4 regions of the Streptomyces rubradiris genome follow, and region 3 is predicted to be linked to each of the others. Evidence: riboswitches for the same ligand, from Rfam matches in the RefSeq annotation. Region 3 holds a riboswitch; each other region holds the start of a gene.

Evidence for each region. A riboswitch is a leader RNA that binds a small molecule or an ion and turns the genes downstream of it on or off. The one in region 3 is predicted to bind cobalamin.
Region 1: another riboswitch for cobalamin. It lies ahead of Srubr_RS06795 (cobalamin biosynthesis protein); the one in region 3 lies ahead of Srubr_RS22380 (FecCD family ABC transporter permease).
Region 2: another riboswitch for cobalamin. It lies ahead of nicT (Nickel transporter NicT); the one in region 3 lies ahead of Srubr_RS22380 (FecCD family ABC transporter permease).
Region 4: another riboswitch for cobalamin. It lies ahead of metE (5-methyltetrahydropteroyltriglutamate--homocysteine S-methyltransferase); the one in region 3 lies ahead of Srubr_RS22380 (FecCD family ABC transporter permease).

What each region holds. Positions count from the first base shown of each region.
Region 1 is NZ_BNEA01000001.1:1,453,731-1,461,554, forward strand. Features, by position in the region: gene Srubr_RS06775 (class II aldolase/adducin family protein) at 287-1,108, opposite strand; gene Srubr_RS06780 (lysozyme) at 1,326-2,060, shown strand; gene Srubr_RS06785 (inorganic phosphate transporter) at 2,204-3,487, shown strand; gene Srubr_RS06790 (hypothetical protein) at 3,522-3,743, shown strand; cobalamin riboswitch at 3,902-4,044, shown strand; gene Srubr_RS06795 (cobalamin biosynthesis protein) at 4,143-5,087, shown strand; gene Srubr_RS06800 (cobyric acid synthase) at 5,084-6,592, shown strand; gene cobN (cobaltochelatase subunit CobN) at 6,589-7,824, shown strand, end outside.
Region 2 is NZ_BNEA01000015.1:3,974,184-3,982,007, forward strand. Features, by position in the region: gene thrS (threonine--tRNA ligase) at 1-735, shown strand, start outside; gene Srubr_RS30785 (nucleoside hydrolase) at 763-1,728, shown strand; gene Srubr_RS30790 (isocitrate lyase/PEP mutase family protein) at 2,137-2,988, shown strand; gene Srubr_RS30795 (bile acid:sodium symporter family protein) at 3,138-4,217, shown strand; gene nicT (Nickel transporter NicT) at 4,114-5,196, opposite strand; cobalamin riboswitch at 5,226-5,409, opposite strand; gene Srubr_RS30805 (ArsR/SmtB family transcription factor) at 5,488-5,838, shown strand; gene Srubr_RS30810 (glycoside hydrolase family 13 protein) at 5,917-7,575, shown strand; gene Srubr_RS30815 (DUF4142 domain-containing protein) at 7,597-7,824, opposite strand, start outside.
Region 3 is NZ_BNEA01000015.1:2,065,845-2,073,668, reverse strand. Features, by position in the region: gene alaS (alanine--tRNA ligase) at 1-810, opposite strand, end outside; gene Srubr_RS22390 (GNAT family N-acetyltransferase) at 830-1,399, opposite strand; gene tsaD (tRNA (adenosine(37)-N6)-threonylcarbamoyltransferase complex transferase subunit TsaD) at 1,396-2,445, opposite strand; cobalamin riboswitch at 2,728-2,862, shown strand; gene Srubr_RS22380 (FecCD family ABC transporter permease) at 2,996-4,024, shown strand; gene Srubr_RS22375 (ABC transporter ATP-binding protein) at 4,028-4,795, shown strand; gene Srubr_RS22370 (ABC transporter substrate-binding protein) at 4,805-5,803, shown strand; gene Srubr_RS22365 (GNAT family N-acetyltransferase) at 6,156-7,046, shown strand; gene Srubr_RS22360 (STAS domain-containing protein) at 7,074-7,382, opposite strand; gene Srubr_RS22355 (helix-turn-helix transcriptional regulator) at 7,567-7,824, shown strand, end outside.
Region 4 is NZ_BNEA01000015.1:827,185-835,008, reverse strand. Features, by position in the region: gene Srubr_RS16950 (ABC transporter ATP-binding protein) at 78-2,066, opposite strand; cobalamin riboswitch at 2,432-2,663, shown strand; gene metE (5-methyltetrahydropteroyltriglutamate--homocysteine S-methyltransferase) at 2,806-5,130, shown strand; gene Srubr_RS16940 (ABC transporter substrate-binding protein) at 5,327-6,913, shown strand; gene Srubr_RS16935 (ABC transporter permease) at 6,934-7,824, shown strand, end outside.

The DNA.
Region 1 (7,824 bases), on a different contig from region 3:
TCATCGGCTGCCGGGGCCAAGGCGAGGCCGCCGACGGCCGGCACCCCGGCCGCACGGCGAGCCCGGCCGGCCGGAGCCGGCGGAGCAGGGCCAGTGCGGTCGGCACGGTTCGGTCGTACACGGCGCGCGCGATCGGTAGGACTCGGGCGTACGCGGCGCGTGCGGTCGGCAGGGCCCTGTCATACGCGGCGCGCGCGGTCGGCGAGGTGCCGTGCAGTGAGGCCGGTGGGCCCGGGCGGGACCGGTCGGGCGGGGTGCGGGGCGGGCTGTTGTTCGGCAAAAGGGGTCACCTCCGTTGGCCGTACCCCTTCAAACGTTCCCCGGCCTCCGCGACTTGTGCCTCGGTGAGCAGGGACGGGGTCAGGCCCGGCACCGACGACGCGGTCAGCCACAGGCGGCACATCCACTCCAGCTGGGCGGTGCGGTCGTAGGCCTGGTCCAGGGTGGCGCCGTAGGTGACCGTGCCGTGGTTGCGCAGCAGGCAGCCGGAGCGGCCGGCGAGAGCCCGGAGCATGTTCCCGGCCAGCTCGTCGGTGCCGTAGGGGGCGTAGGGAGCGACCCGTACGGGACCGCCGAGGGCGGCGGCCATGTAGTGGACCGGCGGCAGCTCGGGGACGAGCGTGGAGACCGCGGTGGCGTGCACGGCGTGGGTGTGGACGACCGCGCGGGCGTCGGTGGCGCGGTAGACGGCGAGGTGCATGGGCAGCTCGCTGGTCGGCACGAGGGTGCCGAGCACCTGGCGGCCGGTGAGGTCGACGCCGGTGAGGTCGGCGGGGGTGAGCCGGTCGTAGGGCACGCCCGAGGGGGTGACCAGGACGAGGTCGCCGAGGCGGGCGGAGACGTTGCCGGAGGTGCCGACCACCAGCCCGTCGGCGACGGTCCGCCGCGCCGTGGCGACCACCTCCGCCCAGAGCCGCGTCACGTCCTGCCGTGGGTCCTCCCCCGCGTCCACCCCGACGGCCGGCCCCGCGCCCTCCCCCGCGCCCCGGCGCACGCCCTCCCCCTCGGCCTGCCGCTCGCCCGGTCGCCCATCCCGTCGTCCGTCCGGTCGCCCATCCCGTCGTCCGTCCGGTCGCCCGTCCTTCGCGTTCCGTCGTGGTTCAGCCATGCGGTGATCCTGCCAGCCGGGGGGGACGGGGAGCGGCGGCCGGTGGATCCGGGGCGGAAACCGTGAGGCCGAACGGGGGGATTTCGGTGTGAAACGCCTGAAATCGCCCAGAGTGCCGTGATCGGCGGACCTTGAATGACTCACTCCTGCCCACTCCACGAGCGCCGCCGCCCGCGAGGGCCGGCGCGCCCGTCGTCCGCCACCCCGGGGGAACCGCATGGCCCGTGTACCCACCCTTGCCCGCCGCCGCGCGAGCGTCCTCGCGGCGGCCGTGGCGGCGGTCCTCGCCCTCACCGGTCCCGCGACCGCCGCCGCCAAGCCGCCCAAGGGCCATGACGTGTCGTCGTACCAGCGGCACGTGAAATGGCCGGACGCGCGGAAGAAGGGGGCGCGGTTCGTCTACGTCAAGGCGACCGAGTCCACCGGCTACCGCAACCCCTACTTCACCGAGCAGTACTCCGGCGCCCGCAAGGCCGGCATGATCCGGGGCGCGTATCACTTCGCCCGCCCCGACCGGTCCTCCGGCGCCAAGCAGGCCGCGTACTTCGTGAAGCACGGCGGCGGCTGGCGGGGGGACGGCTGGACTCTGCCGCCCGCGCTCGACATCGAGTACAACCCCTACGGCTCGCGCCAGTGCTACGGACTGAGCAAGAAGCGCATGGTCGCCTGGATCCGTTCGTTCAGCGACGAGACCCGGCGCAGAACCGGCCGCCGCCCGGTGATCTACACGACGACCCAGTGGTGGAAGCTGTGCACCGGCAACAGCCGGGCGTTCTCGAAGAACCACCCGCTGTGGATCGCCCGGCACGGCACCGCGAAGCCCGGGGCGCTGCCCGGCGGCTGGCGGTACTGGACGTTCTGGCAGTACCGCACGAAGGGCACGCTGCCGGGTGACCAGGATCTCTTCAACGGCACCCTGGACCGGCTGCGGATCTTCGCGCGGGGCCGGTAGCCAAGGGGTGTCCGACCTGGAGGGGCGGAACAGAACCCGGGTATGGGATTGCCGACACCGCCGTGCCCGCCCCAGTTCATCTTCCGTTCACCCAGGTTGCCTACGTTCATCCAGCCAACGACCTCGAACGATTGCCTGGGTAAATGGAAAGCTTCTCGCTGATCCTCGCGATTGTGGTGGTAACCGCTCTCGCGTTCGATTTCACGAACGGTTTCCACGACACCGCGAACGCGATGGCCACCACCATCTCCACAGGCGCCCTGAAGCCCAAGATCGCGGTGACCATGTCCGCCGTCCTCAACCTCGCGGGCGCCTTCCTCTCCGTGGAGGTCGCGAACACGATCTCCAAGGGTCTCGTCGACGAGACCGGCATCCGGCCCGAGGTCATCTTCGCCGCCCTGGTCGGCGCGATCCTCTGGAACCTGCTGACCTGGCTGGTGGGCCTGCCGTCCAGTTCCTCGCACGCCCTGATGGGCGGCCTGGTCGGCGCCACCGTCGCCTCCGCCGGCTTCGACGGCGTCCACGGCGGCGTCCTGGTCACCAAGGTGCTGCTCCCCGCCGTCGCCGCGCCGGTCGTGGCGGGCCTCGCCTCGTTCCTGGCCACCCGGCTCTCCTACCGCGTCGGCGGCACCGGCGACACCGAGGCGACCCGCAAGGGCTACCGCGTCGGCCAGATCGCCTCCGCCGGCCTGGTCTCGCTCGCGCACGGCACCAATGACGCCCAGAAGACGATGGGCATCATCACCCTCGCGCTGATCGCGGGCGGCTCCCTCGCCCCCGGCGCCAACCCTCCCACCTGGGTGATCCTCTCCGCCGGCCTGGCCATCGCGCTCGGCACCTACATCGGCGGCTGGCGCATCATCCGCACCATGGGCAAGGGCCTGACCGACCTGGAGCCGCGCCAGGGCTTCGCCGCCCAGACCGGCGCCGCGACCGCCATCCTGGCCTCCTCCCACCTCGGCTTCTCCCTCTCCACCACCCACGTCGTCTCCGGCTCGGTGATGGGCGCGGGCCTCGGCCGCAAGGGCGGCGTGGTCCGCTGGTCCACCGCGACCCGCATGGCCGTCGCCTGGGTGCTCACCCTGCCGGCCGCCGCGCTGGTCGGCGCGGGCGCCGAGTCCGTCACCGACCTCGGTGACTGGGGCACCGCCGCCGTCGCCGTCTTCCTGGTCGCCGCGAGCGCCGCCATCTGGAAGATCTCCCGCCGCGAGGTCGTGGACCACACCAACGTGGTCGAGGAGACCGGCGAGCCGGCCGGTGTCGTCACCACCGCCATCGCCGCGGTCACCCCGCCGCCCGCCGGGCCGCTCGCCGACAGCCTGACGGCCCCGGCCACCGCCGACCTGAGGACCGCCGGCCTGACGGCCACGATCCCCGCCCCGGCCGCCGAACCGGCCCCCGCCGCCCCGCCGGCCGCCACGGTCTGACCCGCCCGCACGGTTACTGAAGGAAGCAATCCGCATGAAGATCGACTGGGCGGCCCTCGGCTCCGTGCTGGGCGTCAGCGTCGTGTTCACGGTGGGCCTGGTGGCCCTGTTCACCCTCGGCATCAACGGACTGTCCCGCCGCGAGCGGACCACGGCCCAGGGCGGCTCCGCCGCGCTCGCCGTCACCGGCGCCTACGCCTGCTTCGCCGCCTGCGCGGCGGCCGTGGCCTACGGCATCTACCTGATCGTGGCCTGACCGCAGGCCCCCGATCCCGCCTCCGCCCCGCCGACCGGCCCACCCGCCGGACCCGGCGGGGCGGACGCATGTCCCGGCGGCCCCGAAGACCCGCCCGGCGCCCCGGCGATGTGGGCCTCAGCACAGTCGGGCATCCCAGGTCAAAGGCAAGTTGACGGCCCTTCCGGGCACGTGGTGGACTGCCCAGGCCATGTACGGCGGCAGCAGAGGAAGCCGGTGCGAATCCGGCGCGGTCCCGCCACTGTCACCGGGGAAGAACTCCCCGGGAGCCAGGAACTCTCGCCGCCGGAATCCGTCGAACCAGGGCGTGGACACCCTGAGTGAGGACACGAATCGCCATGCTCGGCTGCCGAAGGACCCGTACCAGGAACGCCCCTGTGCCCACGGCCGGCTGAGCCGATGGGTGCCGACCGCACATACGCGTACGGTGCCGCCGCCGGCGTCCTCGGCGATCTGCTCCTCGGCGATCCCCGCCGCGGGCACCCGGTCGCCGCGTTCGGCCGCGCGGCCACGGCCGTGGAAGGCGCCTTGTGGCACGACCACCGGGGCTGGGGCGCCGTGCACACCGCCGTATGCGCCGGTGGCGCCGTCGCGCTCGGGGCGCTGGCCGCACGCGCCGTACGCCCCTCCGGTACCGCCTCCGTCGCGCTGACCGCCGCCGCCACCTGGGCCGTCGTCGGCGGCACCTCGCTCGCCCGCGAGGCCCAGGCGATCGGGCGCGCCCTGGCCGCCGGGGACACCGAGGCCGCCCGCGCCCGGCTGCCCCACCTGTGCGGCCGGGACCCGCAGGCGCTGGACGCCGACGGGATGGCCCGGGCCGTGGTCGAGTCGGTCGCCGAGAACACCTCCGACGCCGTGGTGGGCGCCCTGGTGTGGGGAGCCGTGGCCGGGGTGCCGGGGCTGCTCGGGTTCCGGGCCGTCAACACCCTGGACGCGATGGTGGGTCACAAGTCGCCCCGGCACCGCCGCTACGGCTGGGCCTCCGCCCGCCTCGACGACGTCGCCGGCTGGCCCGGCGCCCGGCTCACCGCCCTACTCGCCACCGTCGCCGGACCCGACCCGCGCGGCGCCCTGCGCGCCTGGAAGGCCGACGCCCGCAAGCACCCGAGCCCCAACGCCGGTCCCGTGGAGGCCGCCTTCGCGGGCGCCCTCGGCGTCCGGCTCGGCGGAACGCTCTCCTACGGCGGCCGGGTCGAACACCGGCCCGTACTCAACGGCGGCAGCGGACGGCCGGTCCGGGTCACCGACATCGACCGGGCGGTACGGCTCTCCCGCCGCGTCGGCCTGCTCGCCCTCGGCACCACGCTCGCCGCGCGCGCACTGCTGAAAGGACGTGGGAAGTGAACGGTGGTCTCCTCGTGGCTGGCACCACCTCGGACGCCGGCAAGAGCGTCGTGACCGCCGGGATCTGCCGGTGGCTGGCGCGCCAGGGCGTGAAGGTGGCGCCGTTCAAGGCGCAGAACATGTCCCTGAACTCGTTCGTGACCCGGGAGGGCGCGGAGATCGGCCGCGCCCAGGCCATGCAGGCCCAGGCCTGCCGGATCGAGCCGACCGCGCTGATGAACCCGGTGCTGCTCAAGCCCGGCGGCGAGCAGAGCAGCCAGGTCGTGCTGCTCGGCAAGCCGGTGGGCGAGCTGAGCGCGCGCGGCTACCACGGCGGGCGCCAGCAGCGGCTGCTGGGCACGGTGCTGGACTGCCTGGCCGAACTGCGGGGCACGTATGACGCGGTGATCTGCGAGGGGGCGGGCAGCCCGGCCGAGATCAACCTGCGGCGGACCGACATCGTCAACATGGGCATCGCGCGGGGCGCGCGGCTGCCGGTGCTGGTGGTGGGTGACATCGACCGCGGGGGCGTCTTCGCGTCCTTCTTCGGCACGGTCGCCCTGCTCTCCCCCGAGGACCAGGAACTCGTCGCCGGATTCCTGGTGAACAAGTTCCGCGGCGACGTCGGCCTGCTCGAACCCGGCCTGGAGATGCTGCACGGCCTCACCGGGCGGCGGACCTACGGCGTGCTGCCCTTCCGGCACGGGCTCGGCATCGACGAGGAGGACGGACTGCGCGTCTCCCTGCGGGGCACCGTACGGGAGTCCGCCGTCACTCCCCCGGTCGGCGAGGACGTGCTCCGCGTCGCCGTGTGCGCGATCCCGCTGATGTCCAACTTCACCGACGTGGACGCGCTCGCCGCCGAACCGGGCGTCGTCGTACGGTTCGTGGACCGGCCGGAGGAACTGGCCGACGCCGACCTCGTGGTGATCCCGGGCACCCGCGGCACCGTACGGGCACTGCAGTGGCTGCGGGAACGCGGACTGGCGGACGCCCTCGTACGCCGGGCCGCCGAACGCCGCCCCCTGCTCGGCATCTGCGGCGGCTTCCAGATCCTCGGCGAGCACATCGAGGACGAGGTCGAAAGCCGTCAGGGACACGTCGACGGGCTCGGCATCCTGCCCGTGCGCGTGCGCTTCGCCCGCGAGAAGACCCTCACCCGGCCCAGCGGACAGGCCCTCGGCGAGCACGTCGACGGCTACGAGATCCACCACGGCGTGGCCACCGTCGAGGGCGGCGAACCCTTCCTGGACGGCTGCCGCGCCGGCCAGACCTGGGGCACCCACTGGCACGGCTCCCTGGAGTCGGACGGCTTCCGGCGGGCCTTCCTGCGCGAGGTGGCCGCCGCCGCGGGCCGCCGCTTCGTGCCCGCGCCGGACACCTCCTTCGCCGCGCTGCGCGAGGAGCAGCTCGACCGGCTCGGCGACCTCATCGAACAGCACGCGGACACGGACGCGCTGTGGCGGCTCATCGAGTCCGGCGCGCCGCAAGGACTGCCCTTCATTCCACCGGGAGCGCCCGCATGAGCACAGTGTTGTTGTTGTCGACCGCCGACACGGATCTGCTGGCGGCCCGGGCCTCGGGCGCCGGCTACCGCATCGGCAACCCCACCCGGGTCGACGTCGCCGGGGAACTGCCGGCCCTGATCGAGGGCGCGGACCTCGCCGTCGTACGGCTGCTGGGCGGCAAGCGGGCCTGGGAGGACGGGCTGGCCGCGCTGAAGGCGTCCGGCATCCCGACCGTGCTGCTGGGCGGCGAGACCGTACCCGACGCCGAACTGATGGCCGAGTCCTCGGTGCCCGCCGGTGTGGTCGCGGAAGCCCTGAAGTACCTGGTCGAGGGCGGCCCCGCCAACCTGCTGGAGCTGTCCCGGTTCCTGTCGGACACCGTGCTGCTGACCGGCGAGGGCTTCGAGGAGCCGCGCCGCATGCCCGAGTTCGGCGTGCACGGCGCCTACGACATCCGGGACGGCCGCCCGACCGTGGGCGTGCTGTTCTACCGGGCGCACGAACTGAGCGGCAACACCGCCTTCGTGGACCCCCTGTGCCAGGCGATCGAGGCGGCCGGCGCCAACGCCCTCCCCGTGTACTGCGGTTCGCTGCGCGGCGCGGACCCCGCGCTGTACGAACTGCTGGGGCGGGCCGACGCCCTGGTGGCCACCGTCCTCGCCGCCGGCGGCACCCACGCCTCCCAGGCCTCCGCGGGCGGCGACGAGGAGTCCTGGGACATCGGCGCGCTCGCCGACCTCGACGTCCCCGTGCTGCAAGGGCTGTGCCTCACCTCCTCGCGCGCCGCGTGGGAGGAGTCCGACGCCGCCCTGTCCCCCATGGACGCGGCGATGCAGGTCGCCATCCCCGAGTTCGACGGCCGGCTGGTCACCGTCCCCTTCTCCTTCAAGGAACAGGGCCCCGACGACGTCCCGGTGTACGTCGCCGACCCCGAGCGGGCCGCCCGGGTCGCCGGGATCGCCGTCCGGCACGCCCGGCTGAAGCACAAGCCGAACGCCGAGAAGAAGGTCGCCCTCGTCTTCACCGCCTACCCGACCAAGCACTCGCGGGTCGGCAACGCCGTCGGCCTGGACACCCCCGCGTCGGCCGTCCGGGTGCTCGACGCGCTCCGCGACGCCGGCTACTCGCTGACCGAATACCCGGACGGCGGCGACGAGTTGATCCACCGGCTCATCGAGGCCGGCGGTCACGACGTGGAGTGGCTGACCGAGGAGCAGCTGGCCGCCGCGCCCGCGCGGGTGCCGCTCGCC
Region 2 (7,824 bases), 1.9 Mb from region 3:
ATCGGCCGGGCCTACGCCGACCTCGGCATCAAGGCCGTACGCCACCGCCTCTCCCTGCCCGGCGCGGGCGGCAAGTACGTCGCCGACCCCGGGTTGTGGCGGCGGGCCACCGCGCTGCTGCGGCAGGTCCTGGCCGAGGCCGGGGTGGCGTACGAGGAGGCGCCGGGCGAGGCCGCGTTCTACGGTCCGAAGATCGACGTACAGATCGCCGACCCGGCGGGCCGCGAGTCCACCCTGTCCACCGTGCAGATCGACTTCCACCAGCCCGCCCGCTTCGGCCTGCGCTACACCGGCCCCGACGGCGCCCGGCACCGGCCGGTGATGGTGCACCGCAGCGTCATCGGCAGCGTGGAGCGGGCCGTCGCCCACCTCGTCGAGACCCACGGCGGAGCCTTCCCCGCTTGGCTGGCACCGGTCCAGCTGGTCGTCCTGCCGGTGACCGAGGACCAGCTGGAGCAGGCGGAGCCGCTGGTCCGGGAGGCCGTCGCGGCCGGCCTGCGCGCCGAACTCGCCGGGCCCGCCCAGGGCACCCTAGGGGCCAGGATCCGGGCCGCGCGGCTGGTGCCGTACCAGGCGGTGATCGGCCCCCGGGAGGCCGGCGCCGGACTGGCCGCCCTGCGGCTGCGGGACGGACGGCGACCGGGCGCGCTGCCGGCCCCGGAACTGCTGCGCCGGATCACCGCACGGGTGGCGGCCCACTCCACCGCGCTGTGGGACGGGGACCCGCTGCTCTAAGGTCGGCTGGACGGAAAGGAGGCCGCCGTGGCCGGTCAGCCCGTGCCCGTGATCATCGACTGTGACACCGGCGTCGACGACGCCCTGGCCCTGCTCTTCGCCGTGCGCCACCCGGGGCTCGATCTGCGGGCCGTGACCTGTGTCGCCGGGAACACCGGCGTGGACGGCGTGGTCCGCAACACCCTGACCGTGCTGGAGCGGGCGGGCGCCCCCGCCGTCCCGGTGGCGCGGGGTGCCGAGCGCCCGCTGATCGAGCCGGCCCGCCGTGCGCCGGTGCACGGCGCCGACGGCATGGGCGACCTGGGGCTGCCGGCACCCGCCCGGGGCCCGGCGGACGTGGACGCGGTCACCCTGCTGCGCCGGGAGATCCTCGCCTGCCCGCGCCCCGTGACGCTGGTTCCGACCGCCCCGCTGACCAACATCGCGCTGCTGCTGCGCACCCACCCGGAGGTCACCCGGAACATCGAGCGGATCGTGTTCATGGGCGGGGCGGTGACCACCGGGAACGCCACCCCGGTCGCCGAGTTCAACGTCTGGCACGACCCGGAGGCCGCGGCGGTGCTGCTGACGGCCGGGGTGCCGATCACCATGTACGGCCTGGACGTCTTCCGGCGGGTCGTCGTACCCGGCGCCGAGGTGCGCCGGCTGCGCGCGAGCGACGAGCCCGGCGCCCGGCTGGCCGGGGACCTCCTCGCGTGCCGGCCGACCCGGCAGGGCCGTGCGCCGGGAGCGGAGGAGGCCGGCGGCCTCGGTGACGCGGGCGCGGTGTGCGCGGTGGCCGATCCGGCGGGCCTCACCACCCGGCTGCTGCCGGTCGAGGTCTGCCTGGCGCCCGGCCCGGCCCGCGGCCAGACCGTCGTGGACCTCCGGCCCGGCCCCGGCGAGGCCGAGTTCCACGCCGACGACTCCGAACGGGCCCTGGTGGACGTGGCGTTGGACGTGGACGTGGAGCGGTACGTGAAGTTGTACCTGGAGACGGTGGCACGGCCCTAGCGTCCGCCGGGCCGGGCCGCGGCAACGCCCCTCACCCGAGCCGGATCAATGCAACGCCCTTTACAAAAAGGGTGTCCGGCTCGTCGGGGAGACCCGATTCGGCCATCGTACGGCCCCTCGGTCCGGTCGGGAGCCGGTCGATCACATGGGTGAGCAGGCGTTCATGTGCCTGAACGGGCGTTCCGGAACGGCACGTTTCAGACCGCGAACGCAAAGAGATGGTTGTGGCTCGGCAAAGGGTTTCCTAATCTTCGGGCCACCGGGCTGGACAGCTGTAGACCGGGCGCCTCTCACGAGGAAGGGCACCCGGCCGGTCTGGTGCGGAACATGCCGCGCGGCCAACAGCTTTGGCGGGCAGACGGTCGCAGCGGCGCACAGCCCACGCAACCAGCAACCACGGAGGATACCGTGAGCCACCCCAACCGGCTACGCGATGCCATTCACTCGGACGGCACCACCCCTCTGATCGGCGTCTTCGACATGTTCTCCGCGTCCGTCGCGGCGCAGCACTACGACGGCATGTTCGTCTCCGGCTTCGGCTTCGCCGCCTCCCACTACGGCCTGCCCGACATCGGCTTCATCGCCTGGCCCGACATCATCGCCTTCGTCCAGCGCCTGCGCATGGCGTTCCCCGCGCAGCACCTGCTGGTGGACATCGACGACGGCTACGTGGACCCGGAGACCGCGTGCCACGTCGTGCAGAACCTGGAGGCCGTCGGCGCCTCCGGCGTCATCCTGGAGGACCAGAAGCGGCCCCGGCGCTGCGGACACGTCGACGGCAAGCAGATACTCCCGCTGGAGGAGTACCTGGAGAAGCTGGAACTGGTCCTGCAGTCCCGCCGCGACCTGGTGGTGGTCGCCCGCACCGACGCCACCGAGGAGGACGAGATCCTGCGCCGCGCCAAGGCGCTCGCCGCGACCGACGCCGACGTGGTGCTGGTCGACGGGGTCCGCAGCGTGGACTGGATCCACAAGGTGCGCAAGGTCATCGGGGACAAGCCGCTGCTGTTCAACCAGATAGCCGGGGGCAAGTCGCCGCGGCTGTCGCTGAGCGAGCTGTCCGACCTGGGCGTCGACGTCGCCATCTACAGCACGCCCTGCCTGTTCGCCGCGCAGACCGCCATCGACCGGGCCCTGACCGAGCTGAAGGAGGCCGACGGCCGCCTGCCGCAGACCGGGCCGGACAGCGTGGGGGTCGCCGAGTGCCTGGCCCTGCTGGAGAAGAACATCAGCCGGCACCACGTGCACACCCCGGCGTGACCTGATCCACCACAGGGGCCCGCGCGCCGCCGGCACGCGGGCCCCACCGGTTGACGAACCCCATGGACGAACCCCATGGACGAAACCCATGGGTGAGGCCCACAGAGGCATCCCCCGTCCCATGCCACCCGCTTCCAAGGCAGGAGCGCATGTCTCAGACGCTCACAGGCTCGGTCCGCGGTCTGGCGCGCCGTGTCGACTGGTACATCGTCGCGCTGTTCGGCGCGATCGGGATCGCCGCGCTCGTCCCGGCCGAGGACACGGCGGCCGAGGCCGTCTCGTGGCTGACCAAGCTGGCGATCGGCCTGCTGTTCTTCCTCTACGGCGCCCGGCTCTCCCCGCAGGCCGCGCTGGACGGCGTACGGCACTGGCGGCTGCATCTCCCGGTGCTCGCCCTGACGTTCGCCGCCTTCCCGCTGCTCGGCCTGGCGGCGCGGCTGCTGCCGGACGGGTGGCTCGGCGCCGAACTGACCGCCGGTGTCCTCTTCCTGGCCGTGCTGCCGTCCACCGTGCAGTCCTCCATCGCCCTCACCTCCCTGGCCCGCGGCAACGTGGCCGCGGCCCTGTGCTCCGCGTCCTTCTCCACGGTGCTGGGCGTGGTGCTCACCCCGGTGCTGGCCGTCGCGCTGATCGGCGGCGGCGAGGGCGGCGGAATCCCGATCGGCGCGGGTCAACTCGTCGACATCGCCGTCCAATTGCTGCTGCCGTTCGCCGCCGGACAGGCGGTGCGGCGGTGGATCTCCGGCTGGCTCGGCCGGCACCGCAAGGTGATCGGGCTCTGCGACCGGGGCTCCATCCTGCTCGTCGTCTACGCGGCGTTCAGCCGGGGCATGACCACCGGCATCTGGCAGCGGGTGTCCCCCGGCCGCCTGGTCCTGCTCGGCGTGCTGATCGCGGTCCTGCTCGCCGCCGCGCTGCTGCTCGCCGACCGCTCCGCGCGGGCGCTGCGGCTGCCCCGCGAGGACCGGGTGACGGCGGTCTTCTGCGGGGCGACCAAGAGCCTGGCCAGCGGGCTGCCGATGGCCTCCGTGCTGTTCCCCGCGGACGAGGTCGCCATGACCGTCCTGCCGCTGATGCTCTACCACACCCTCCAGCTGGTGGTCTGTGCCGCGCTCGCCCGCCGCCTCAGTCGGACGGCGCCGCCCGCACCGACCAGCGCTCCTCCACCCGTGCCAGCCGCCAGTACGCCAGCGCCGCCGCCCACACCACCACGAACAGGCCGACGATGAGATAGCCGACGCTGTCCAGGTTCAGCCCGGCCACCCAGCCGGTCACCGGGTCGCTGAGGCCGGCCTTCTCGTGCAGCACGCCGACCAGTTCGATCGTGCCGATGAAGAAGGCCACGGCGATGGACAGACCGGTGATGGCGAGGTTGTAGAAGACCTTGCGGACGGGGTTGGCGAACGCCCACTGGTAGGCGAAGTTCATGAACGTGCCGTCGAGGGTGTCGAACAGGCTCATCCCGGCGGCGAACAGCAGCGGCAGGCACAGGATCGCGTACCAGGGCAGGCCGGCCGCCGCTCCCGAGCCGGCCATCACCATCAGGCTGACCTCGGTGGCCGTGTCGAAGCCGAGGCCGAACAGGAAGCCCAGCGGGTACATCTGCCCCGGCCGGGACACGGACTTCGTCAGCCGCCCCAGCAGCCGGTTCATGAACCCGCGGCCTTCCAGGTGCCTCTCCAGCTCCGTCTCGTCGTACCCGCCCGCGCGCATCGCCCGGAACACCTTCAGGATGCCCGCCAGGGCGACCAGGTTCAGGGCGGCGATGAGGTAGAGGAAGGACCCGGAGATCGTCGTACCGACCACCCCGAGCACCTGGTGGGTGGTGGAGCCCTCGTTCATCACCTTCCCGGCCAGCGAGGTGCCGCCCGCGATCAGCAGGGCCAGCAGCACGACCACGCTGGAGTGCCCGAGCGCGAACCAGAACCCCACCGACACCGGCCGCTTGCCGTCGGCCATCAGCTTGCGGGTGGTGTTGTCGATCGCCGCGATGTGGTCGGCGTCGAAGGCGTGGCGCATGCCGAGGGTGTAGGCGGTGATGCCCAGCCCCACGCCGAACACCTGTGAACCGACCTCGAAGTGCCGCGGGGCGACCAGCAGACAGAGAATCCCGAAGGCGACGACATGCAGGGCGAGGATCACCACCAGCAGCCCCGCCGTCTTGACGGTGTCCTCGCGTCGCCAGCGGAAAGAAGCGGCATCAGCCATCGGGTTCACGCTCCAGCACCTCGTGGATCACTTCGTGAGCTGCCGTGGCCGGTCTCCTGGCTTACGGGTCACGCGTCCGCCGTTCCTGCCTTCCCGGCCTTTCGACCAGTGGCCCGGCGGGTGCCGGACGGAACGGGAACTCCCCGATCACAGTGGCGAGGGCCGCTCCGGTCTCACACCGGCTTCCCGAACACCACGGCCCGCCCACGGTAGAGGGGCACACGGTTGCCTGCATAGCTGCGCAGTCGGGCAGGTATGCAAGATCACATCGCCGCCTGCCAGGATGGGGGCATGCATCTCGTTCCTGCCGACCGGGCCGATCGTCGCACCATCGACGGTCACCGGGTGTGCGAGGCGATCGCCGCGATCGGCGACGCGGGGCGTCTGCGCACCTGGGCCGACCGTTTCTCGTTGCTGGCCGACGCCAACCGGCTCGCGCTGCTGCTCGCCCTGCACCGGACCGGGCCGCTGGCCGTCTCGGACCTGGCGATCGCCACGGGCATGAACGACCCGGCCGTCTCGCAGGCCCTGCGGCTGCTGCGCGCGGCCGGGGTCGTGGCGGGGGAGAAAGAGGGGCGCGTGGTGCGCTATCGGGTGGTGGACGAGGACGTGAGGGGCCTGTTGGAGCACTGCGCCGCCTGATCGCCCCGGAAAAGGTTCCCTTTCGGGCAATGTGGACAGATACCCATCCGTACCGCCGTCCGTCCCATGGGAGCCCGTATGGCAGACCGTCCGCCGGACCTCTCGTCCAGGAACCCCGACTGGTGGCGCCAGGCCGTCATCTACCAGATCTATCCCCGCAGTTTCGCCGACGCCGACGGTGACGGTCTCGGTGACCTCAGGGGCCTGACCCAGCGGCTGTCGCACCTCGCCACGCTCGGCGTCGACGCCCTGTGGCTGAGCCCCTTCTACCCCTCCGAGCTCGCCGACGGCGGCTACGACGTCATCGACCCGCGCGGTGTCGACGAACGCCTGGGCACGCTGGACGACTTCGACGCCCTGGTGGGCGAGGCGCACCGGCTGGGCCTGAAGGTCGTCGTGGACATCGTCCCCAACCACACCTCCCATCTGCACCGCTGGTTCCGGGAGGCGCTGCGCGCCGGGCCCGGATCGGCCGCCCGCGAGCGGTACGTGTTCCGGCCGGGACGCGGCGCGCACGGGGAACTGCCGCCCACCGACTGGCAGTCGGTGTTCGGCGGCAGCGCCTGGCAGCGGGTGGCCGACGGGGAGTGGTACCTGCACCTGTTCGCCCCCGAGCAGCCCGACCTGAACTGGGACAACGAGGAGGTCCGCGCCGACTTCCGCACCACCCTGCGGTTCTGGTGCGACCGGGGCGTGGACGGCTTCCGCGTGGACGTCGCGCACGGCCTGGCCAAGGACCTCACCGAGCCGCTGCGGGACCTCGGCACCCTCGGCACGGCCGGCGAGGCGGCCCTGCTGCACCTGCCGCCGGGCAGCCACCCGTACTGGGACCGGGACGAGGTGCACGAGATCTACCGCGACTGGCGCAAGATCTTCGACGCCTACCGCCCGCCCCGCATGGCCGTCGCCGAGGCCTGGGTCCCGGGCGGCCGCCGGTCCCTGTACGCCCGCCCCGACGAACTCGGCCAGGCCTTCAACTTCGAGTACCTCCAGGCCCGCTGGGACGCGGACGAGCTGCGGGAGATCATCGCCGGCGAGCTGGCCACGGCCCGCGCGGCCGGTGCCTCCGCGACCTGGGTACTGTCCAACCACGACGTCGTACGGCACGCCTCCCGGCTCATGCTGCCGCCCGGCACCGACCCGGAGTCCTGGCTGCTCGCCCACGGCGCGGCGCCCGCCGTCGATCCGGCCGCCGGGCTGCGCCGGGCCCGGGCGGCGACCCTGCTGATGCTGGCGCTGCCCGGCTCGGCGTATCTGTACCAGGGCGAGGAACTCGGCCTGCCCGAGGTCGCGGACCTGCCCACGGAGGTGCTCCAGGACCCGATCTGGGAGCAGACCGGCCACACCCGCAAGGGCCGCGACGGCTGCCGGGTGCCCCTGCCGTGGACGACGTCCGGGCCGTCCTACGGCTTCGGGCCCGGCGCCGGCTGGCTGCCGCAGCCCGCGTCCTTCGCCGGCTACGCGGTCCAGGCGCAGGCCGGTGTGGAGGGCTCCACGCTGGAGCTGTACCGCACGGCCCTGCGGCTGCGCCGCAAGCTGCTGGACGGCGAGACGCTGACCTGGACCCCGGGCGCCCCGGCCGGCGTGCTGGACTTCACCCGCACCGAGGCCTGGCGCAGCGTCACCAACCTGGGCACCGAGCCGGTGCCGCTGCCGCCCGGCGAGGTCCTGCTGAGCAGCACCCCGCTGCCCGGCGGCGGGGTGCTGCCGCCGGACACCACCGTGTGGCTGGCCTAGGACCGCCCGGCCGCGCCGCGGCTAGCCGGCCGGCGGGGCCGGGCTCGGTCCCGCCCCGGTGCCGCCGCCCGCGAGGGCGTCGATGTCCACCGGGGTGGAGGTGGCCGACGGCGGCGGGGTGAGGACCACCTCCGGCCGGCCGGCGGCCGGGGGCGGCGGGGTCAGGTCGGAGTCGGGCAGCTTGGGCGAGGTGGTCTGCTGGAACAGGGTCCGGTCGAAGTCCACCAGGCCCGTCTTCTCCATCATGGA
Region 3 (7,824 bases):
CGCGCCGTAGCGGACACCGGCCAGCTCGGCGGCCCGGTCGAGGACCGGACGGGTCTCGTCGGTCTCGTAGAGGTTGTCGACGCCTTGCAGCAGGGTGGCCATGCGTTCCACGCCCATGCCGGTGTCGATGTTGCGGTGGGGGAGCTCGCCGAGGATCGGGTAGCCCGACTTGCCGGGGCCTTCGCCGCGCTCGTACTGCATGAAGACGAGGTTCCAGAACTCCATGTACCGGTCCTCGTCGACCGCCGGTCCGCCCGCGCGGCCGAGCGCCGGACCACGGTCGTAGTACAGCTCCGAGCAGGGACCGCACGGTCCGGGCACGCCCATGGACCAGAAGTTGTCCTCGTCGCCGCGCGCCACGATCCGCTCGTCGGGAAGGCCGGCGACGCGCCGCCAGAGGGCGCGGGATTCGTCGTCGCCGTGGTGCACGGTCACCCAGATCCGGTCCGGGTCCAGGCCGTAGCCGCCGTCCGGCGTCGGCGAGGTGGACAGCTCCCAGGCGAAGGCGATGGCCTCCTCCTTGAAGTAGTCGCCGAAGGAGAAGTTGCCGTTCATCTGGAAGAAGGAGCCGTGCCGGGTGGTGCGGCCGACCTCCTCGATGTCCAGGGTGCGCACGCACTTCTGCACGCTCGTCGCCCGCGGCCACGGCGCCGCCGTCTCGCCCGTCAGGTACGGCTTGAAGGGGACCATGCCCGCGTTGACGAAGAGCAGCGTCGGGTCCGGTGTGGGCAGCGGGGCGCTGGGGACGACGGTGTGACCGCGCTCGGCGAAGAAGTCGAGGAAGCGGCGGCGGATCTCGGCGGTGCGCATGGTGGGCTCCGGGTGGCTGCTACAGGGGCTGGGCGGCCAGGTTTCGGGCGGGGTGGTGAGGGCCGAGGAAGACCGTGATGCCGTGGCCGCCGGGGGCGGGGTGGGTGGCCTGGGTCCAGCCCTGGCGGCGGTAGAAGGCCAGGGCCCTGGGCGAGCGGACGGACGTGAGCAGCCAGGCGCGGCCGTCGGGGGCGTCCTCGGTCACCGCTCGCAGGAGGCCGGCCGCGATCCCGGTGCCGCGAGCGGCGGGGCGGACGGCGAGTTCGTCGGTCTCGCGGGCGCCGCACAGCCACTCCTCGGTACGGACCGGGCCGAGACCGGCGGCCGCCTGCGGATAGCAGCGGTCGGCCGGGAAGGGGGCGGGCGTGTCCCAGGCGGTGGCGAAACCCACGACGTTCCGTCCGTCGAAGGCGAGTGCCGCGGTGAACCCCGGACGCCGTACGTCCGAGCCGAGCCGCGCGAGGAAGGCGTCCGCCCTTTCCTCGTCCTCGTTCCAGGGCGGCGCGCAGAACGCGTCGGCGTAGACGGAGCGCAGGGCGGCACCGTGCTCCAGGATCGCGTCGGGGGCGACGACACGGATGTCCGTCACGCGGCCACCGCCGCGGTCGCCGTGGGATGCAGGGCCGCGTACTCCAGTGGCGCCGAGGGGTCGACGGACAGGTCCCAGGGCGCCGGTTCGGCCCCGGCCCGTACGAGGAGGTCGCCGACGGCGGCGATCATCGCGCCGTTGTCCGTGCACAACCGCGGCGGCGGCACCCGCAAGGTGATCCCGGCCGCCCGGCAGCGCTCCTCGGCCAGCGCCCGCACCCGCGAGTTCGCGGCGACCCCGCCGACGACGACCAGCGTGCCCACCCCGTGCTCCCGGCAGGCGGCGACGGCCTTGCGGGTCAGTACGTCGGCGACCGCCTCCTGCAGCGACGCGGCCCCGTCGTGGACGGGCAGTTCGCGCCCGCGGTGGGCTTCCGCCCAGCGGGCCGCCGCCGTTTTCAGCCCGGAGAAGGAGAAGTCGTAGGAGCCGGGGAGGGGGCGGGGGAAGTCGACGGCGCGTGGATCGCCGTCCCGGGCGGCCCGGTCGATGGCCGGGCCGCCGGGGTACGGCAGCCCGAAGACCCGCGCGACCTTGTCGAAGCACTCGCCGGCGGCGTCGTCCAGGGTGTCGCCGAGGTGGACGATCGGATCGCGGGCCAGGTCGCGCACGAGGAGCAGCGAGGTGTGGCCGCCGGAGACGATCAGGACCACGCACGGGTCGGGCAGCGGTCCGTGCTCCAGGGTGTCGGCGGCGGCGTGACCGGCGAGGTGGTGCACGCCGTGGAGCGGGACGCCCAGCGCGTAGGCGATGCCCTTCGCTCCCGCGAGGCCCACGTGCAGCGCGCCGGACAGGCCCGGGCCCGTGGTCACGGCGACCGCCCCGATGTCGGAGAGCCGCAGCCCGGCCTGGTCCAGCGCCTGGCGCACCACCGGGCGCAGGGCGTGCAGGTGGGCCCGGGACGCGATCTCGGGCACCACTCCGCCGAAGCGGGCGTGCTCGTCCATGCTCGACGCCACGGCGTGCCCGAGCAGGCGTCCGTCCCGGACGAGCCCCGCACCGGTCTCGTCACACGACGACTCGATCCCGAGGACGATCGGAGAGCCCATGCCCTCCCCTTCCCTTCCTGCAACAAAATAGTTATTGCAACCAGTGTGCAATAAGATCTCCCCGGACGTGAACCCGGTCCCGGCCGCACGGTGATCGCTTAGTAGAGTCCACTCCTGTCGCCCCCCGAACTCCGAGGTAGCCAGCAGTGACCCCCGCCCGGACCGCGTACGAGCCGAACACGTCCTCCGCACCGCGGAACGCCTCGGTGTGCCCCGACCGCGGCAGCCACCCGTACCCGCCGCAGCGGGGGCGCCATCGCCGCTGACCCAATACCCCGGGCCTGCATGACGTCAGGCCCTCGCCTCCCGTGGGGGAAGTCCGGTGAGAGACCGGCGCTGACCCGCAACGGTGTGCACGGAGCCGGATCCGACGGTTGTCGTGCGAGCCCGATCGCCTGCGGGGGCGTGACGACCCGTTGACTGCTCGCCGTGGACCGCGAGAGGGGTACCGGACGGCCGACCGCGGCCTTACGGGCTGATCCTGCTCGATGTCCAGCAGGCGGCCCGTTCGAAAGGCCCCCAGGTGCGCCGAGGTACGGCCCCCACCCGCATGCCCGTGTTGCCGCTCAGCCTGTCCCTGGCGCTGCTGCTCCTGCTGTCCCTCGTGACCGGGGTCGGGCTCGGCGCCGCCGGCGTCGGCTGGGCGGAGGTACCGCACTTCCTGTGGGCCGGACTCACCGGCGGGACCGTGCGGGCGCGGGACGCGGCCGCGTACACCATCGTCTGGGAGATCCGCCTGCCGCGGGTGCTGCTGGGGGCCGTGGTCGGAGCGGGGCTCGCGACCGTCGGGGTGGCCGTGCAGGCCATGGTGCGCAACGCGCTGGCCGATCCGTTCGTGCTCGGCATCTCCTCCGGCGCGGCGGTGGGCGCCAACGCCGTCATCCTCCTCGGCGCGTTCGCCGGGCTCGGCGTGTGGGCGCTGTCCGCCTCGGCGTTCGCCTCCGCCCTCGCCGCCATGGCGCTCGTGTACGCCGCGGCCCGCTCCTCGCACGGGCTGACGCCCCTGCGGCTGATCCTGACCGGCACGGCACTGGCGTACGGCTTCGAGGCCGTCACCACGGTCATGGTGTTCGGCGCGGCCCGGGGCGAGGCGGCCCGGTCCGCGATGATGTGGCTGCTGGGCAGCCTGGGCGGCGCCACCTGGGCCAGTCTCCCGCTCGCCGCCGTCGCGGTGGCTGCCGGATGGGCCTGGCTGCGGTGGCGGGCCGAGGCGCTCAACGCGCTCGCCATGGGGGACGAGACCGCGGCCGCGCTCGGCGTCGGGCCGGCCCGGCTGCGCCGGGAGCTGTTCCTCGTCACCGCGGCCGTGACCGGGACGGTGGTGGCGGTCAGCGGGGCCATCGGATTCGTCGGGCTGATGGTGCCGCACGTCACCCGGATGCTGGTCGGCGCCGACCACCGGCGGGTACTGGCGGTCGCCCCGCTCGCCGGGGCGGTGCTGCTGGTGTGGGCGGACGCGCTGTCCCGGCTGCTGTTCGCCCCCGCCGAGCTGCCGGTCGGAGTGATCACCGCGGTGGTCGGCGTGCCCGCGTTCCTGCTGCTGATGCGGCGGGGCGGCTACGCGTTCGGGGGGCGCTGAGCGATGCGACTCGACATCGAGGACGTCACGATCGAGGCGGCCGGACTCCGGCTGGTCGAGCACATCGACCTCACCGTGGGCAGCGGGGCGTTCGCCGGACTCGTCGGTCCCAACGGCAGCGGCAAGTCGACCCTGCTGCGCTCCCTGTACCGGGCGCTGCGGCCGGCCGGGGGAGCGGTACGGCTGGACGGGGACGACCTGCACGCCATGGACGCGCGGGCCGCCGCCCGCGTGCTGGCCGCGCTGCCCCAGGAGTCCTCGGCCGAGTTCGACTTCACCGTCGCCGAGGTGGTCGCCATGGGGCGGCTGCCGCACCAGGGCCGCACGGCCGCCTCGGACCGGGAGATCTGCGCCCGGGCGATGGCCCGCACCGGCGTCGCCCACCTCGCCGGCCGCGGCTTCCTCGGCCTGTCCGGCGGCGAGAAGCAACGGGTCCTCATCGCCCGTGCCCTGGCCCAGCAGCCGAGGGTCCTGGTCCTCGACGAGCCCACCAACCACCTCGACATCGCCCACCAGCTGGACGTGCTGTCCCTGGTCCGCGCCAGCGGCCTGACCGTGCTGGCCGCGCTGCACGACCTCAACCTGGCGGCGGCCCACTGCGACGTGCTGTACGTCCTCGACGGCGGCCGGATCGTCGCCTCCGGTCCCCCCGGGGAGGTCCTCCGACCCGCCTTGCTGGCCGAGGTGTTCGGCGTGCGGGCGCACACCGTCCGGCACCCGGAGACGGACGCCGTCCAGCTCCTGTTCGACCTGCTCCCGCCCACTGCCTGAAGGATGCCCATGCGCAAGCAGCTACTTGCCACCGCCCTCTGTCTGGCCGCGACCGCCACCGGATGCGGCGCCACGGTGGAGCCGGCCGAGGACGCGAAACCCTCCTCCTCCATCACCCTGACCAACTGCGGTCGCCAGGTGACGTACGACAAGGTCCCCGAGCGGGTCGTCACCAACGATGTCGGCATCACGGAGCTGATGTTCGCCCTCGGTCTGGAGGACCGCATGGCCGGCTTCGCCATGCCCGACGACAAGGGCGACCTGCGCGGCGTGCCCTGGAAGGACGGCTACGACAAGGTCAAGTGGCTGTCCAAGGACCAGCTCACCAAGGAGAACGTCCTCGACGCCCGCGCCGACCTCGTCTTCGCCGGCTGGAACTACGGCTTCCGCGAGGACGGCGGCTTCACCCCCGACGCGCTGAAGAAGCTCGGCATCCCCTCGTACATCCTCACCGAGTCCTGCCACAACGGTCGTACGAAGTCCTCCCGCGGCATCATGCCGCCCCTGGACGCCCTGTACACCGACCTCACCAACCTCGGCAGGCTCTTCGGCGTCCAGAAGCGCGCGGCCGCTCTGATCGCCGACTTCAAGAAACAGGTCGCGGACGTGCGGGCGAAGGCACCCAAGGGCTCCGACCGTCCTTCCGTCTTCCTCTACGACAGCGGCCAGGACACACCCTTCACCTCCGGCCGCTACGCCGCCCCGGAACAGATCATCACCGAGGCCGGTGGCGTCAACGTCATGCACGACGTGGCGGACTCATGGACCACCGTCGGCTGGGAGAGCGTCGTACAGCGCGACCCGGACGTCATCGTCATCTGCGACTACGGCGACGTCGGCGCCGAGCAGAAGAAGCGGTTCCTGCTCTCCTACGCCCCGTTGCGCGACGTCTCGGCCGTCAAGCACCGGCGCATCATCTCCCTGGACTACGCAGACCTGGTCGAAAGCCCCCGCAACCCATCGGCGATCGCCCGCCTCGGCGCGTACCTGCGGACCGTCGATTCCTGACGCACCGCCGAGCCGCCGAGCACCGGGACCGGGATGTCCGGCTTCCGCCGTGCGGCCCGCCGGTTCATCAGCCGACGGGCAGGCGGCCCCGCCCGGGCCGCCGGGGCGAGGTAGACGTCTGCCTTCGCCAACTCGGCGGCGGTCCCGCAGGCGGTGGAGGGGGCACGGTCTGCCGAAGCCGCTCGTACGCGCGACCTGGCGGAGCAGGCCCGAGGCCCACCATGTGGAGGCCGCGGCCGAAAATCCGGCGCGCCCCCGGGGGGACGCTGGCAGAGTGGCACCGGCTCCGGTCACGACCGTGCGGGTTGGCACGTAGGGCAGGGAAGGAGGCCGCCGAGGTGGTCGGTACGCTGTGAAGAGCGAATCAGCGCAGGTGAGGCCGGCGCGCGAGGAAGATCTTCCGTCGGCGGAGCGCGCCTCTGCCGCACTCTTCTTCGAGGCGGACCGGCGCAGCAGAAGAGTGTGCGAACCGGAGATCGAGCCCCGCTCGAAGACCGCTTCGAAGCAGTGGATCGAGCGGATGCGGTATTACCTCCAGGTCGATCCGGCCGGATGCCAGGTCGCGGTCGGCGAGGACGGGGGCGTCATCGGATTCGCCATGTCGCAGAACCGGGGCGACGTCTGGTATCTGGCGACCTACGGGGTACTGACGCGGTATCAGGGGCAGGGAATCGGCAAGCGGCTCATGGACGCCGCGCTGGCCCACGCCGACGGGCGGCCGGGACTGTTCTCGTCCACGGTGCATCCCGCGGCCACGCGCCGTTACCGGCTGGCCGGCTTCACGCTCCACCCGCAGATGCGCATGGTGGGCACCGTCGACCGCTCGACGCTGCCGGCGGTGAGCGGGCTCCGGGAGGGCCGGGCCGACGACTTCGAGTGGATGGACCGGCTCGACGAGCGGCTGCGCGGGGCGGGCCACGGCCCGGACCACGCGTACATGCTGGAACGGCTGCGCCTCGTCGTGTCGGACGACCCCGGCCGGCCCGGATACGTGTACATCGACGAGGAACAGGGGCGGGGCGTCCTGCTGGCCGCGGCGGAGCCGCGAACCGCCCAGGACCTGCTCTGGGAGGCCCTGGCGGCCTCCCGTGGAGACACGCTGGTCAACTGCGTCACCACCGCCAACCACTGGGCGGTGGACGTGGGGCTGGCCGCCCGGCTCGACATCGGGCAGGAGGGATATCTCGCGGTCCGGGGCATGGCGGAGCCGACGCCCTATCTGGCCAGTGGGCACTTCCTCTGACGGCTTGACCGCCCGGACCCGAACCGGTCAGTGGCAGGCGGCGGCCTCTTCCACGGTCTCCCGTACCTTCAGGAACGTGTCCGCGCCCGTGATTTCCAGGAGTCTGCGGATCTGCCGCGTCGGCGCCGCCACGCGAAGGTCGGTCTCGTGGTGGGTGAGGATCAGCAGGTTCAGCAGCGACGAGTCCCCGAAGGTGATGCCGGAGGCGTCCAGGACCACCGTCCGGTGTGCCTTGGCCGCGGCGTCCAGAGCCTCCGCCAGAGGCTTGACCGAGCACATGTCGTAGGCCCCGTGCGCGCTGATGACCAGGACACCACGGCATTCGGACTGTGCCACCGCGGCCTGATCGGCAATCCGGGGCGGTGTCCCGCCGGCGCCGCCGGGGCGGTCCGAGACTCCTTCTTCCACAAGCACCCTCGGCTCCTCCCACGTCTCCCCCCGCTGAGAACACGCTTCCTGTAGCGCGAAAAGTATGTCATGTATTCGATGTCTGGCAAACTGCGTCAGTAGAATGCCGTGCATGGTTGCAGTGCCTGGATCTCACACCGGTTGGACGTTCATCACCAACCATGCGCGAGTACTGGCGGCGATCGCCGACAACCCGAACATCCGGATCCGCGACATCGCCGCCCACTGCCGGCTCACCGAGCGTGCCGTCCAGCGGATCATCTCCGACCTCGAGCAGGACGGTTACCTCTCCCACACCCGCGAAGGACGCACCAACACCTACCGCGTCGAACCGGACAAGGTCCTGCGCCATCCCGCGGAAGCCGGCCTG
Region 4 (7,824 bases), 1.2 Mb from region 3:
GCCGCGGACGGGCTTCGGTCCGGCCGGCCGGGCTCCGCTGCCGCGTGCCGGCACGCGGCGAGCCGGCCGCGAGCGGGTCATGCGGAATCCGTGACGGCCGGGGAGCCGGGGCGGGGGACGGTGCCCGCGGGGGCGTACTGGGCGGCCTGCGCGTCGAACATCGCGGCGTAGCGCCCTCGGGCGGCCATGAGGTCGTCGTGGCTGCCGTGCTCGACGAGCCGTCCGTGGTGCAGGACGAGGATGCGGTCGGCATGGCGGACACCGGACATGCGGTGGGTGACCAGGACGACGGCCCGGTTCGGGGCGGCGAGCCGGCGGATGCTGTCGAAGGCCGCGATCTCCGCTTCCGGGTCGAGGGCGGAGGTGGGCTCGTCCACGATGAGCACACCGTCGGCATCGGAGGTGGAGTCGCGCCAGTGGGTCCGGGCGAGGCCGATCTTCTGCCACTCGCCGCCGGACAGTTCGCTCGCGCCCCGGAACATCCGGGCCAGCAGGCTGCGCAGGCCGTCGGGAAGTTTCGCGACGACCGGTCCGGCGCCCGCGTAGTCGACGGACGGCCGCAGGTCCTCGGGGCCGGCCTCCCGTGCGGGCCGGCCGATCCGGATGTTCAGCGCCGCTGTCACCGGCCAGCGTTGGAAGTCCTGGGTGAGCAGCGAGACGCGGTCGAAGACCTCGGCGCGGTCCAGGGAGGCGAGGTCGGCCCCGCCCCACAGCACCCGCCCGGTCTGCGGCAGCAGCAAACCCGACAGCACCTTCATCAGGGTGCTCTTGCCGGAGCCGTTCTCGCCGACCACGGCGGTGACCGAGCCCATGGGCAGCGTGAGGGACACCTCGTCCAGGGCGGGGGTTTCCCGGTCCGGGTAGCGGTAGCTCACCTTGTCCAGGACGACCTGCCGCACCCGTGCCGGGACGGGATCACCCCCGCGGGGAATGGTGCGCCGCGCCGCCTCCTCCAGGAACCGGGCGTGGTCGCGGACGTAGAGGGACTCCTCGTGCAGCTGGTTCACGTTCATCACCAGCCCGCCCAGGCTCGCCGAGCCGGACCGGACGGCGATGACGGCGGTCCCGGCCACGGCCAGACCCATGTGCCCGCTCATGATCAGCCAGAACATGGCCCCGTACGTCGCCGCCATGGCGAGGCCGGACAGCGCGGCTGCCACCCACTCCGTGACGGCCTTGCCGACGGCCAGCCGCTCCTGCTCCGCCTCGGCGCTCTCCGCCATCCGCTCGTAGCGGCTGAGCAGGAACGGCCCGACGGCGTGGATGCGCACCTCCTGTGCCGCGGTGCGCTCCGTGAGCAGGTTGCCGATGAGGCGGCCGGCCCGCACATGCTCGACCCAGCTCATCACCGACACATACCGTTCCTGCGCCACCCGCATCGCGCCCCAGCCGCGCGGCGCCGCGATCAGGAGCAGCATCGGCAGCAGCACCGGGTGGAGGATGGTGAGCACACCGGCCGTGGAGAAAAGGGAGATGGTCCCGTTCAAGGCGGCCACGCAGGCGCTGATCATGCGACGGGCGGAACCGGCGCCGTACTGGGCGACGTCGATCAGCCGCCGGAACTCCGGGTCCTCGATGGCCTCCAGCTCGACGGACGCGGCGGCGGCCAGGTACCGCGTCGTGGCGATCCGTTCCACCAACGGCTCCAGCCGGCCCGCCCGCGAGGTGGACCAGCCGGCCAGACCGGAGTTGACCACGGCGGCTCCGGCGGCGGCGAGCAGTCCGGGCAGGATCGCGTGCAGCCGCTGGCCGGGGGTGCCCGAGCCGAGCAGGGCGTGCATCACGGCGTTCACCGCGAGCAGCCCGACCGCCGCTGCGGCACCCTGCCCGACCTCGCTGACGGCGACCGTGAGCAGAGCGCGGCGGTCGGCCTGCCACGCCATCCGCAACGTCGTCCCGACCAGCCTCGGCATGGAGCGCAGAGCCGACATCATCGTCAGGTCGAGCCAGGCACGCTCATGTTCCGACCAGCCCATGTCGTAGCGCAGAGGACCGCCGAAGAGCTCCCGCTCGGCGTCGGAGACCTCCGGCTCGGCCATCCGCACGCGCCCGAAGAACCTCTTCACAGCGCACCTCCCCGCCCGGACCGGCGCGGCACCCGGAGAACCGGCGTGCGCGGCCGTCGCGCCGCGTGATGGAGAGTCGCGCCAGCTGGTGTCCTGGCCGAAGTCGACATGGGTCCCCCTTGCCGGTTGTGTGACAGCTCCTGCGACTCAACGAGCGGGCGGTGGTTTCGAACACACATGTTTCGGTCGTGTCGGGATGCCCGGGAACGATCGGCCGGCACGACTCCCGGAAGGCCCGGGGGAAGCCGCCCGGACACGCGGGTCGTTCGCCAAGCCGCTCCGCAAGGTCTGCCGCCACCTCACCATCACCGGCCTCGCCGCCGTCGCCGTGTCTTCACCGGCTTCACGGCGGGCGCGCCGCTGTATAGGCTGCCTCGTGCAGCTGGTTCGCCCTGCCCGCCAGGCAGGCGCGTCGTAAGAGGGAACCCGGTGGGAATCCGGGACTGCCCCGCAGCGGTGAGCGGGAACGACCGCCGTCATACGCACTGGGCCCGGCAAGCGGGTCTGGGAAGCGACGGCCAGTAGGTGCCTCGTACACGTCGTACGGCACGAGGCGTGCTCGCGAGTCCGAAGACCTGCCACTGCCCGTGCGCGGCCATCGCGTACGGCATCTCGGTGACCTCGAGGGCGGGTCGGCGGCAGGGGCGGGCACCCATGGTGTCCCGCTGCCCTTCGTCATCCCTTCGCGCCCTCGTCCCGTCCCGGGAACCCATGACGAGTGCTCGCGAAGGAGAGTTCCGTGACAGCCGAGTCCGCAGCCGCGGCAGTACAAGCCACCGTGTACGGCTACCCCCGCCAGGGACCGAACCGGGAACTGAAGAAGGCGATCGAGGGCTACTGGCAGGGCCGGGTCACCGCCGATGCCCTCCGGCGCACGGCCGCCGGCCTGCGCCGCTCCACCTGGCGGCACCTGGCCGACGCCGGTCTGGGCGAGGTGCCGACCGGTGACTTCTCGTACTACGACCACGTCCTGGACACCACCGTCATGGTCGGTGCGATCCCCGACCGCCACCGCGCCGCGGTCCAGGAGGACGCCCTGCAAGGCTACTTCGCCATGGCCCGCGGCACCCAGGAGGCGGCGCCGCTGGAGATGACCAAGTGGTTCGACACCAACTACCATTACCTGGTACCCGAGTTGGGGCCGGACACCGTCTTCGCGGCCGACTCCGGCAAGCAGACCGCCGAACTGCGCGAGGCCCTCGCCCTCGGCCACACCCCGCGGCCCGTCCTGGTCGGCCCGGTCACCTACCTGCTGCTGGCCAAGCCCGCCCCCGGCGTCGCGGTGGACTTCCAGCCGCTCACCCTGCTGGACCGGCTGCTGCCCGTGTACGCCGAGGTGCTGGCCGACCTGCGGGCCGCGGGCGCGGAGTGGGTGCAGCTGGACGAGCCCGCCCTGGTCCAGGACCGCACCCCGGCCGAGCTGAACGCCGCCGCCCGCGCCTACCGCGACCTCGGCCGACTCGCCGACCGACCGAAGCTGCTGGTGGCCTCGTACTTCGACCGGCTCGGCGAGGCGCTGCCCGTGCTGGCGAAGGCCCCGGTGGACGGGCTCGCCCTGGACTTCACCGGCCCGGCCGCCGCCAACCTCGACGATCTCGCCGCGGCCGGCGGTCTGCCCGGCAAGCGGCTGGTCGCCGGTGTCGTGGACGGGCGCAACGTCTGGGTCAACGACCTGAAGAACTCGCTGACCACGCTGGCCACCCTCCTCGGCCTCGCCGACCGGGTCGACGTGGCCGCCTCCTGCTCCCTGCTGCACGTCCCGCTCGACGCCGCGGTCGAGCGGGACATCGAGCCGCAGATCCTGCGCTGGCTGGCGTTCGCCCGGCAGAAGACCGCGGAGATCGTCACGCTCTCCCGCGCCCTGGCGCAGGGCGCGGACACGATCGCGGCGGAGCTGGCCGCGAACCGCGCCGATCTGGCCTCCCGCGCGGGCTCGCCCATCACGCACGACCCGGCGGTACGGGCCCGGGCGTCCGCCGTCACCGCCGCCGACACCCGCCGCTCCCAGCCGTACCCGCGACGCTCGGCCGCCCAGCGCGCGCACCTGCGCCTGCCTCTGCTGCCGACGACCACCATCGGCTCCTTCCCCCAGACCGGAGAACTGCGCACCGCCCGCGCCGACGTACGGGCCGGAAGGACCGACGAGGAGACGTACGAGCGGCGCATCGAGGCCGAGATCCGCGAGGTGATCGCCTTCCAGGAGAAGACCGGCCTCGACGTGCTCGTGCACGGCGAGCCCGAACGCAACGACATGGTCCAGTACTTCGCCGAACAGCTCACCGGCTACCTCGCCACCCGGCACGGCTGGGTCCAGTCCTACGGCACCCGCTACGTCCGCCCGCCGATCCTGGCCGGCGACATCTCACGGCCGGAGCCGATGACGGTGCGCTGGACGAGGTACGCCCAGTCCCTCACCGACCGGCCGGTCAAGGGCATGCTCACCGGGCCGGTCACCATGCTCGCGTGGTCCTTCGTCCGCGACGACCAGCCCCTCGCCGAGACCGCCCGCCAGGTCGCCCTCGCCCTGCGCGACGAGGTGAACGACCTGGAAGCGGCGGGCACTTCGGTCATCCAGGTCGACGAGCCCGCCCTGCGCGAGACGCTTCCGCTGCGCGCCGCCGACCGGCCCGCCTACCTGGCCTGGGCCACCGAGGCGTTCCGGCTGACCACGGCCGGCGTGCGACCGGACACACAGATCCACACCCACATGTGCTACGCCGAGTTCGGGGACATCGTCCAGGCCATCGACGACCTCGACGCCGACGTCATCAGCCTGGAAGCGGCCCGCTCCCATATGCGGGTGGCCCGCGAACTGGCCCGGCACGGGTACCCGCGGGAGGCGGGACCGGGGGTGTACGACATCCACTCCCCGCGCATCCCGGCCACCGCCGAGGCGGCGGCTCTCCTGCGCGCGGGCCTTGAGGCCCTTCCGGCCGAGCGGCTGTGGGTGAACCCCGACTGCGGCCTGAAGACCCGCACCTGGCCCGAGGTGCGCGCCTCGCTCGAGAACCTGGTGGCGGCGGCCCGCGAGGTGCGCGGCGCCCTGCCCTCCGAGACGCCCTGAGACCAGCGCGAAGCGTCCTGTCTCGTGATCGTCTTCTCGGCCTTCACCGGCAGGTGGCACAACGCGGGGGCTCCCGCAGGCGACGTGCCTGCGGGAGCCCCCGCCGCTGTCACGGTGTGCGGCGTGGACCGATGGACCAGCAGTCCTCAGTTGCACTTACTATGCAACAACAAATTCCATGCAACAGGGGGGGCTCATGACGACCCGATGGATACGCGGTGCCGCCGTCGCCACGGCACTGGCCGGTGGGGCAGCCGCGTGCTCGGCGCCCGGTGGCGGCGAAGGCGGCGGTGGGCCCGCCGACTCGGTCGTGATCGGGGTGGCCTCGGAGCCGGACACCCTCAGCCCGCTGCTCGGCTACGGCAAGGACGGCAACTCGAAGATCTTCGACGGCCTCCTCACCCGCGACGCCGGCCTGAGACTGAGACCCGCGCTCGCCAAGGCACTGCCCGAGGTCGGTGACGGCGGCCTCACGTACACCTACACCCTGCGCGAGGGCGTCGAGTTCAGCGACGGCGAGCCGCTCACCTCCGCCGACGTGGTCTTCACCTACCGGACCATCCTCGACACCAAGACCAACAACACCTCCCGCAGCGAACTGGACGCCATCAAGGAGGTGCGGGCGGACGGCGACGACAAGGTCGTCTTCACGCTCAAGTACCCCTACGCGCCCTTCGCCGGCCGCACGGTCCTGCCGATCGTCCCCGAGCACATCGCCGGCAAGCAGGACCCCAACACCGGCGCCTTCAACACCAAGCCGATCGGCACCGGCCCGTACGTCCTGGCCGACTGGCGCAAGGGCGAGAAGCTCACCTTCAAGGCCAACCCCACGTACTGGGGCGGCGCACCGAAGGTGAAGACGGTCACCATGGCGATCGTCGAGGACGACGACGTACGCGCGACCCGCCTGCGCTCCGGCGACCTCGACGGTGCGATCCTCCCGCCCAACCTCGCCGCCACCTTCGACGACGACGAGAACAAGAAGACCTACGAAGCGAAGTCCTACGACTTGCGCACCGTCACCCTCCCCACGGCCGGCAAGGTCACCGGCGACCGCGCGATCCGCCGGGCCCTGGACGCCGCCGTCGACCGCGAGGCCATGGTCGACAAGATCCTCGACGGTGCCGGCCGCCCGGCCTACGGGCCGCTCCCCGTCGACGACCCCTGGTTCGCCAAGGGCATCGAACGGGGCCAGGACCTCGCGAAGGCCAAGCGCATCCTCGACGAGGGGGGCTGGAAGCCGGGGGCGGACGGCATCCGCGCCAAGGGCGGTCAGAAGGCGGCCTTCACCCTGCTCTACCCCTCGGGCGACAAGGTCCGCCAGGACCACGCTCTCGCGTACGCCTCCGACGCCAAGAAGGCCGGCATCGACGTGAAGGTCGAGAGCGCCACCTGGGAGGTCATCGAGCCGCGGATGAAGAACACCGCGGTCCTCGCGGCCGGCGGCAGCATCGGCGACCCCGACTTCGGCCTCTACACCATGCTGCACTCCTCCCTCGCCGGGAACGGCTTCAACAACATGGGCCACTACGACAACCCGGCCGTCGACCACGCCCTCGACACCGGCCGCCGCGGCCAGGACGAGGCCACGCGCGAAACGGCGTACCGGGCCCTCCAGCGCGAACTCGTGAAGGACCCCGGCTACACCTTCCTCACCCACATCGACCACGTCTACGTCCTCGCCGATCGCTGGCAGGGGCTGACCACGCAACTGGAGCCGCACGAGCACGGCTTCGCCAGCGGCCCCTGGTGGAACCTCGAGGACTGGCAGCCCAAGAAGTGAACCCGCTGCCCTGGGGAGCGATGGCCCGCCTGGCGGGGCGGCGGACGCTGTTCGCCGCCCCGGTCCTCCTCGTCGTCACCTTCGGCGTCTTCGCGATCGCCGCCGCCTCCCCCTTCGACCCCGTCAAGGCCTACGCCGGCACCGCCGCACTCGGCGCCGACCAGGAGACGCTGGACCGGCTGCGGGCCAACCTCGGTGCCGACCAGCCCTTCGCCGAACGCTGGTGGCGGTGGCTGACCTCCGCCCTCACCGGCGACCTCGGCCAGTCCAGCGTGATGCGCCAACCGGTGGCCCAGGTCATCGCCGAACGCCTGGCGTGGTCGGCCTTGTTGTGCGCGGTCGCGTTCGCCGTCGCCGTCCTGGCCGGCACGCTGCTCGGCGTCCTCGCGGCCCGCCGCCCCGGATCCTGGCTCGACCGCACCGTCACCTCGCTCGCCTACGCCCTGGAGGCCGCACCGGTCTTCTGGATCGCCCTGCTCGCCATCTGGCTGTTCGCACTCCAACTGGACGTCCTGCCGGCGGGCGGCCTGACCGACACCGCCAGCGAACAGGTCAGCACGGGCCAGGTGGCGAGCCATATCGTGCTGCCCGCCTGCGTGCTCGCCGTCTCGCAGCTGCCCTGGTTCACCCTCTACGTCCGCCAGGGCGTCGGCGACGCCCTGGCGGAGGACCCGGTACGCGGCGCCCGCGCGAGGGGCCTGGACGAACGCACCGTGCTGCTCGGCCACGCCCTGCGTTCCGGGCTGCTGCCGGTGCTCACCCTGATCGGCTCCCGCGTCCCCGAACTCATCACCGGCGCCCTGCTGGTGGAGAGCGTCTTCAGCTGGCCGGGCATCGCGGCGGCCACGGTGCAGGCGGCCACCGCCGTCGACTTCCCGCTGCTGGCCGCCCTCACCACGCTGGCCACCGCC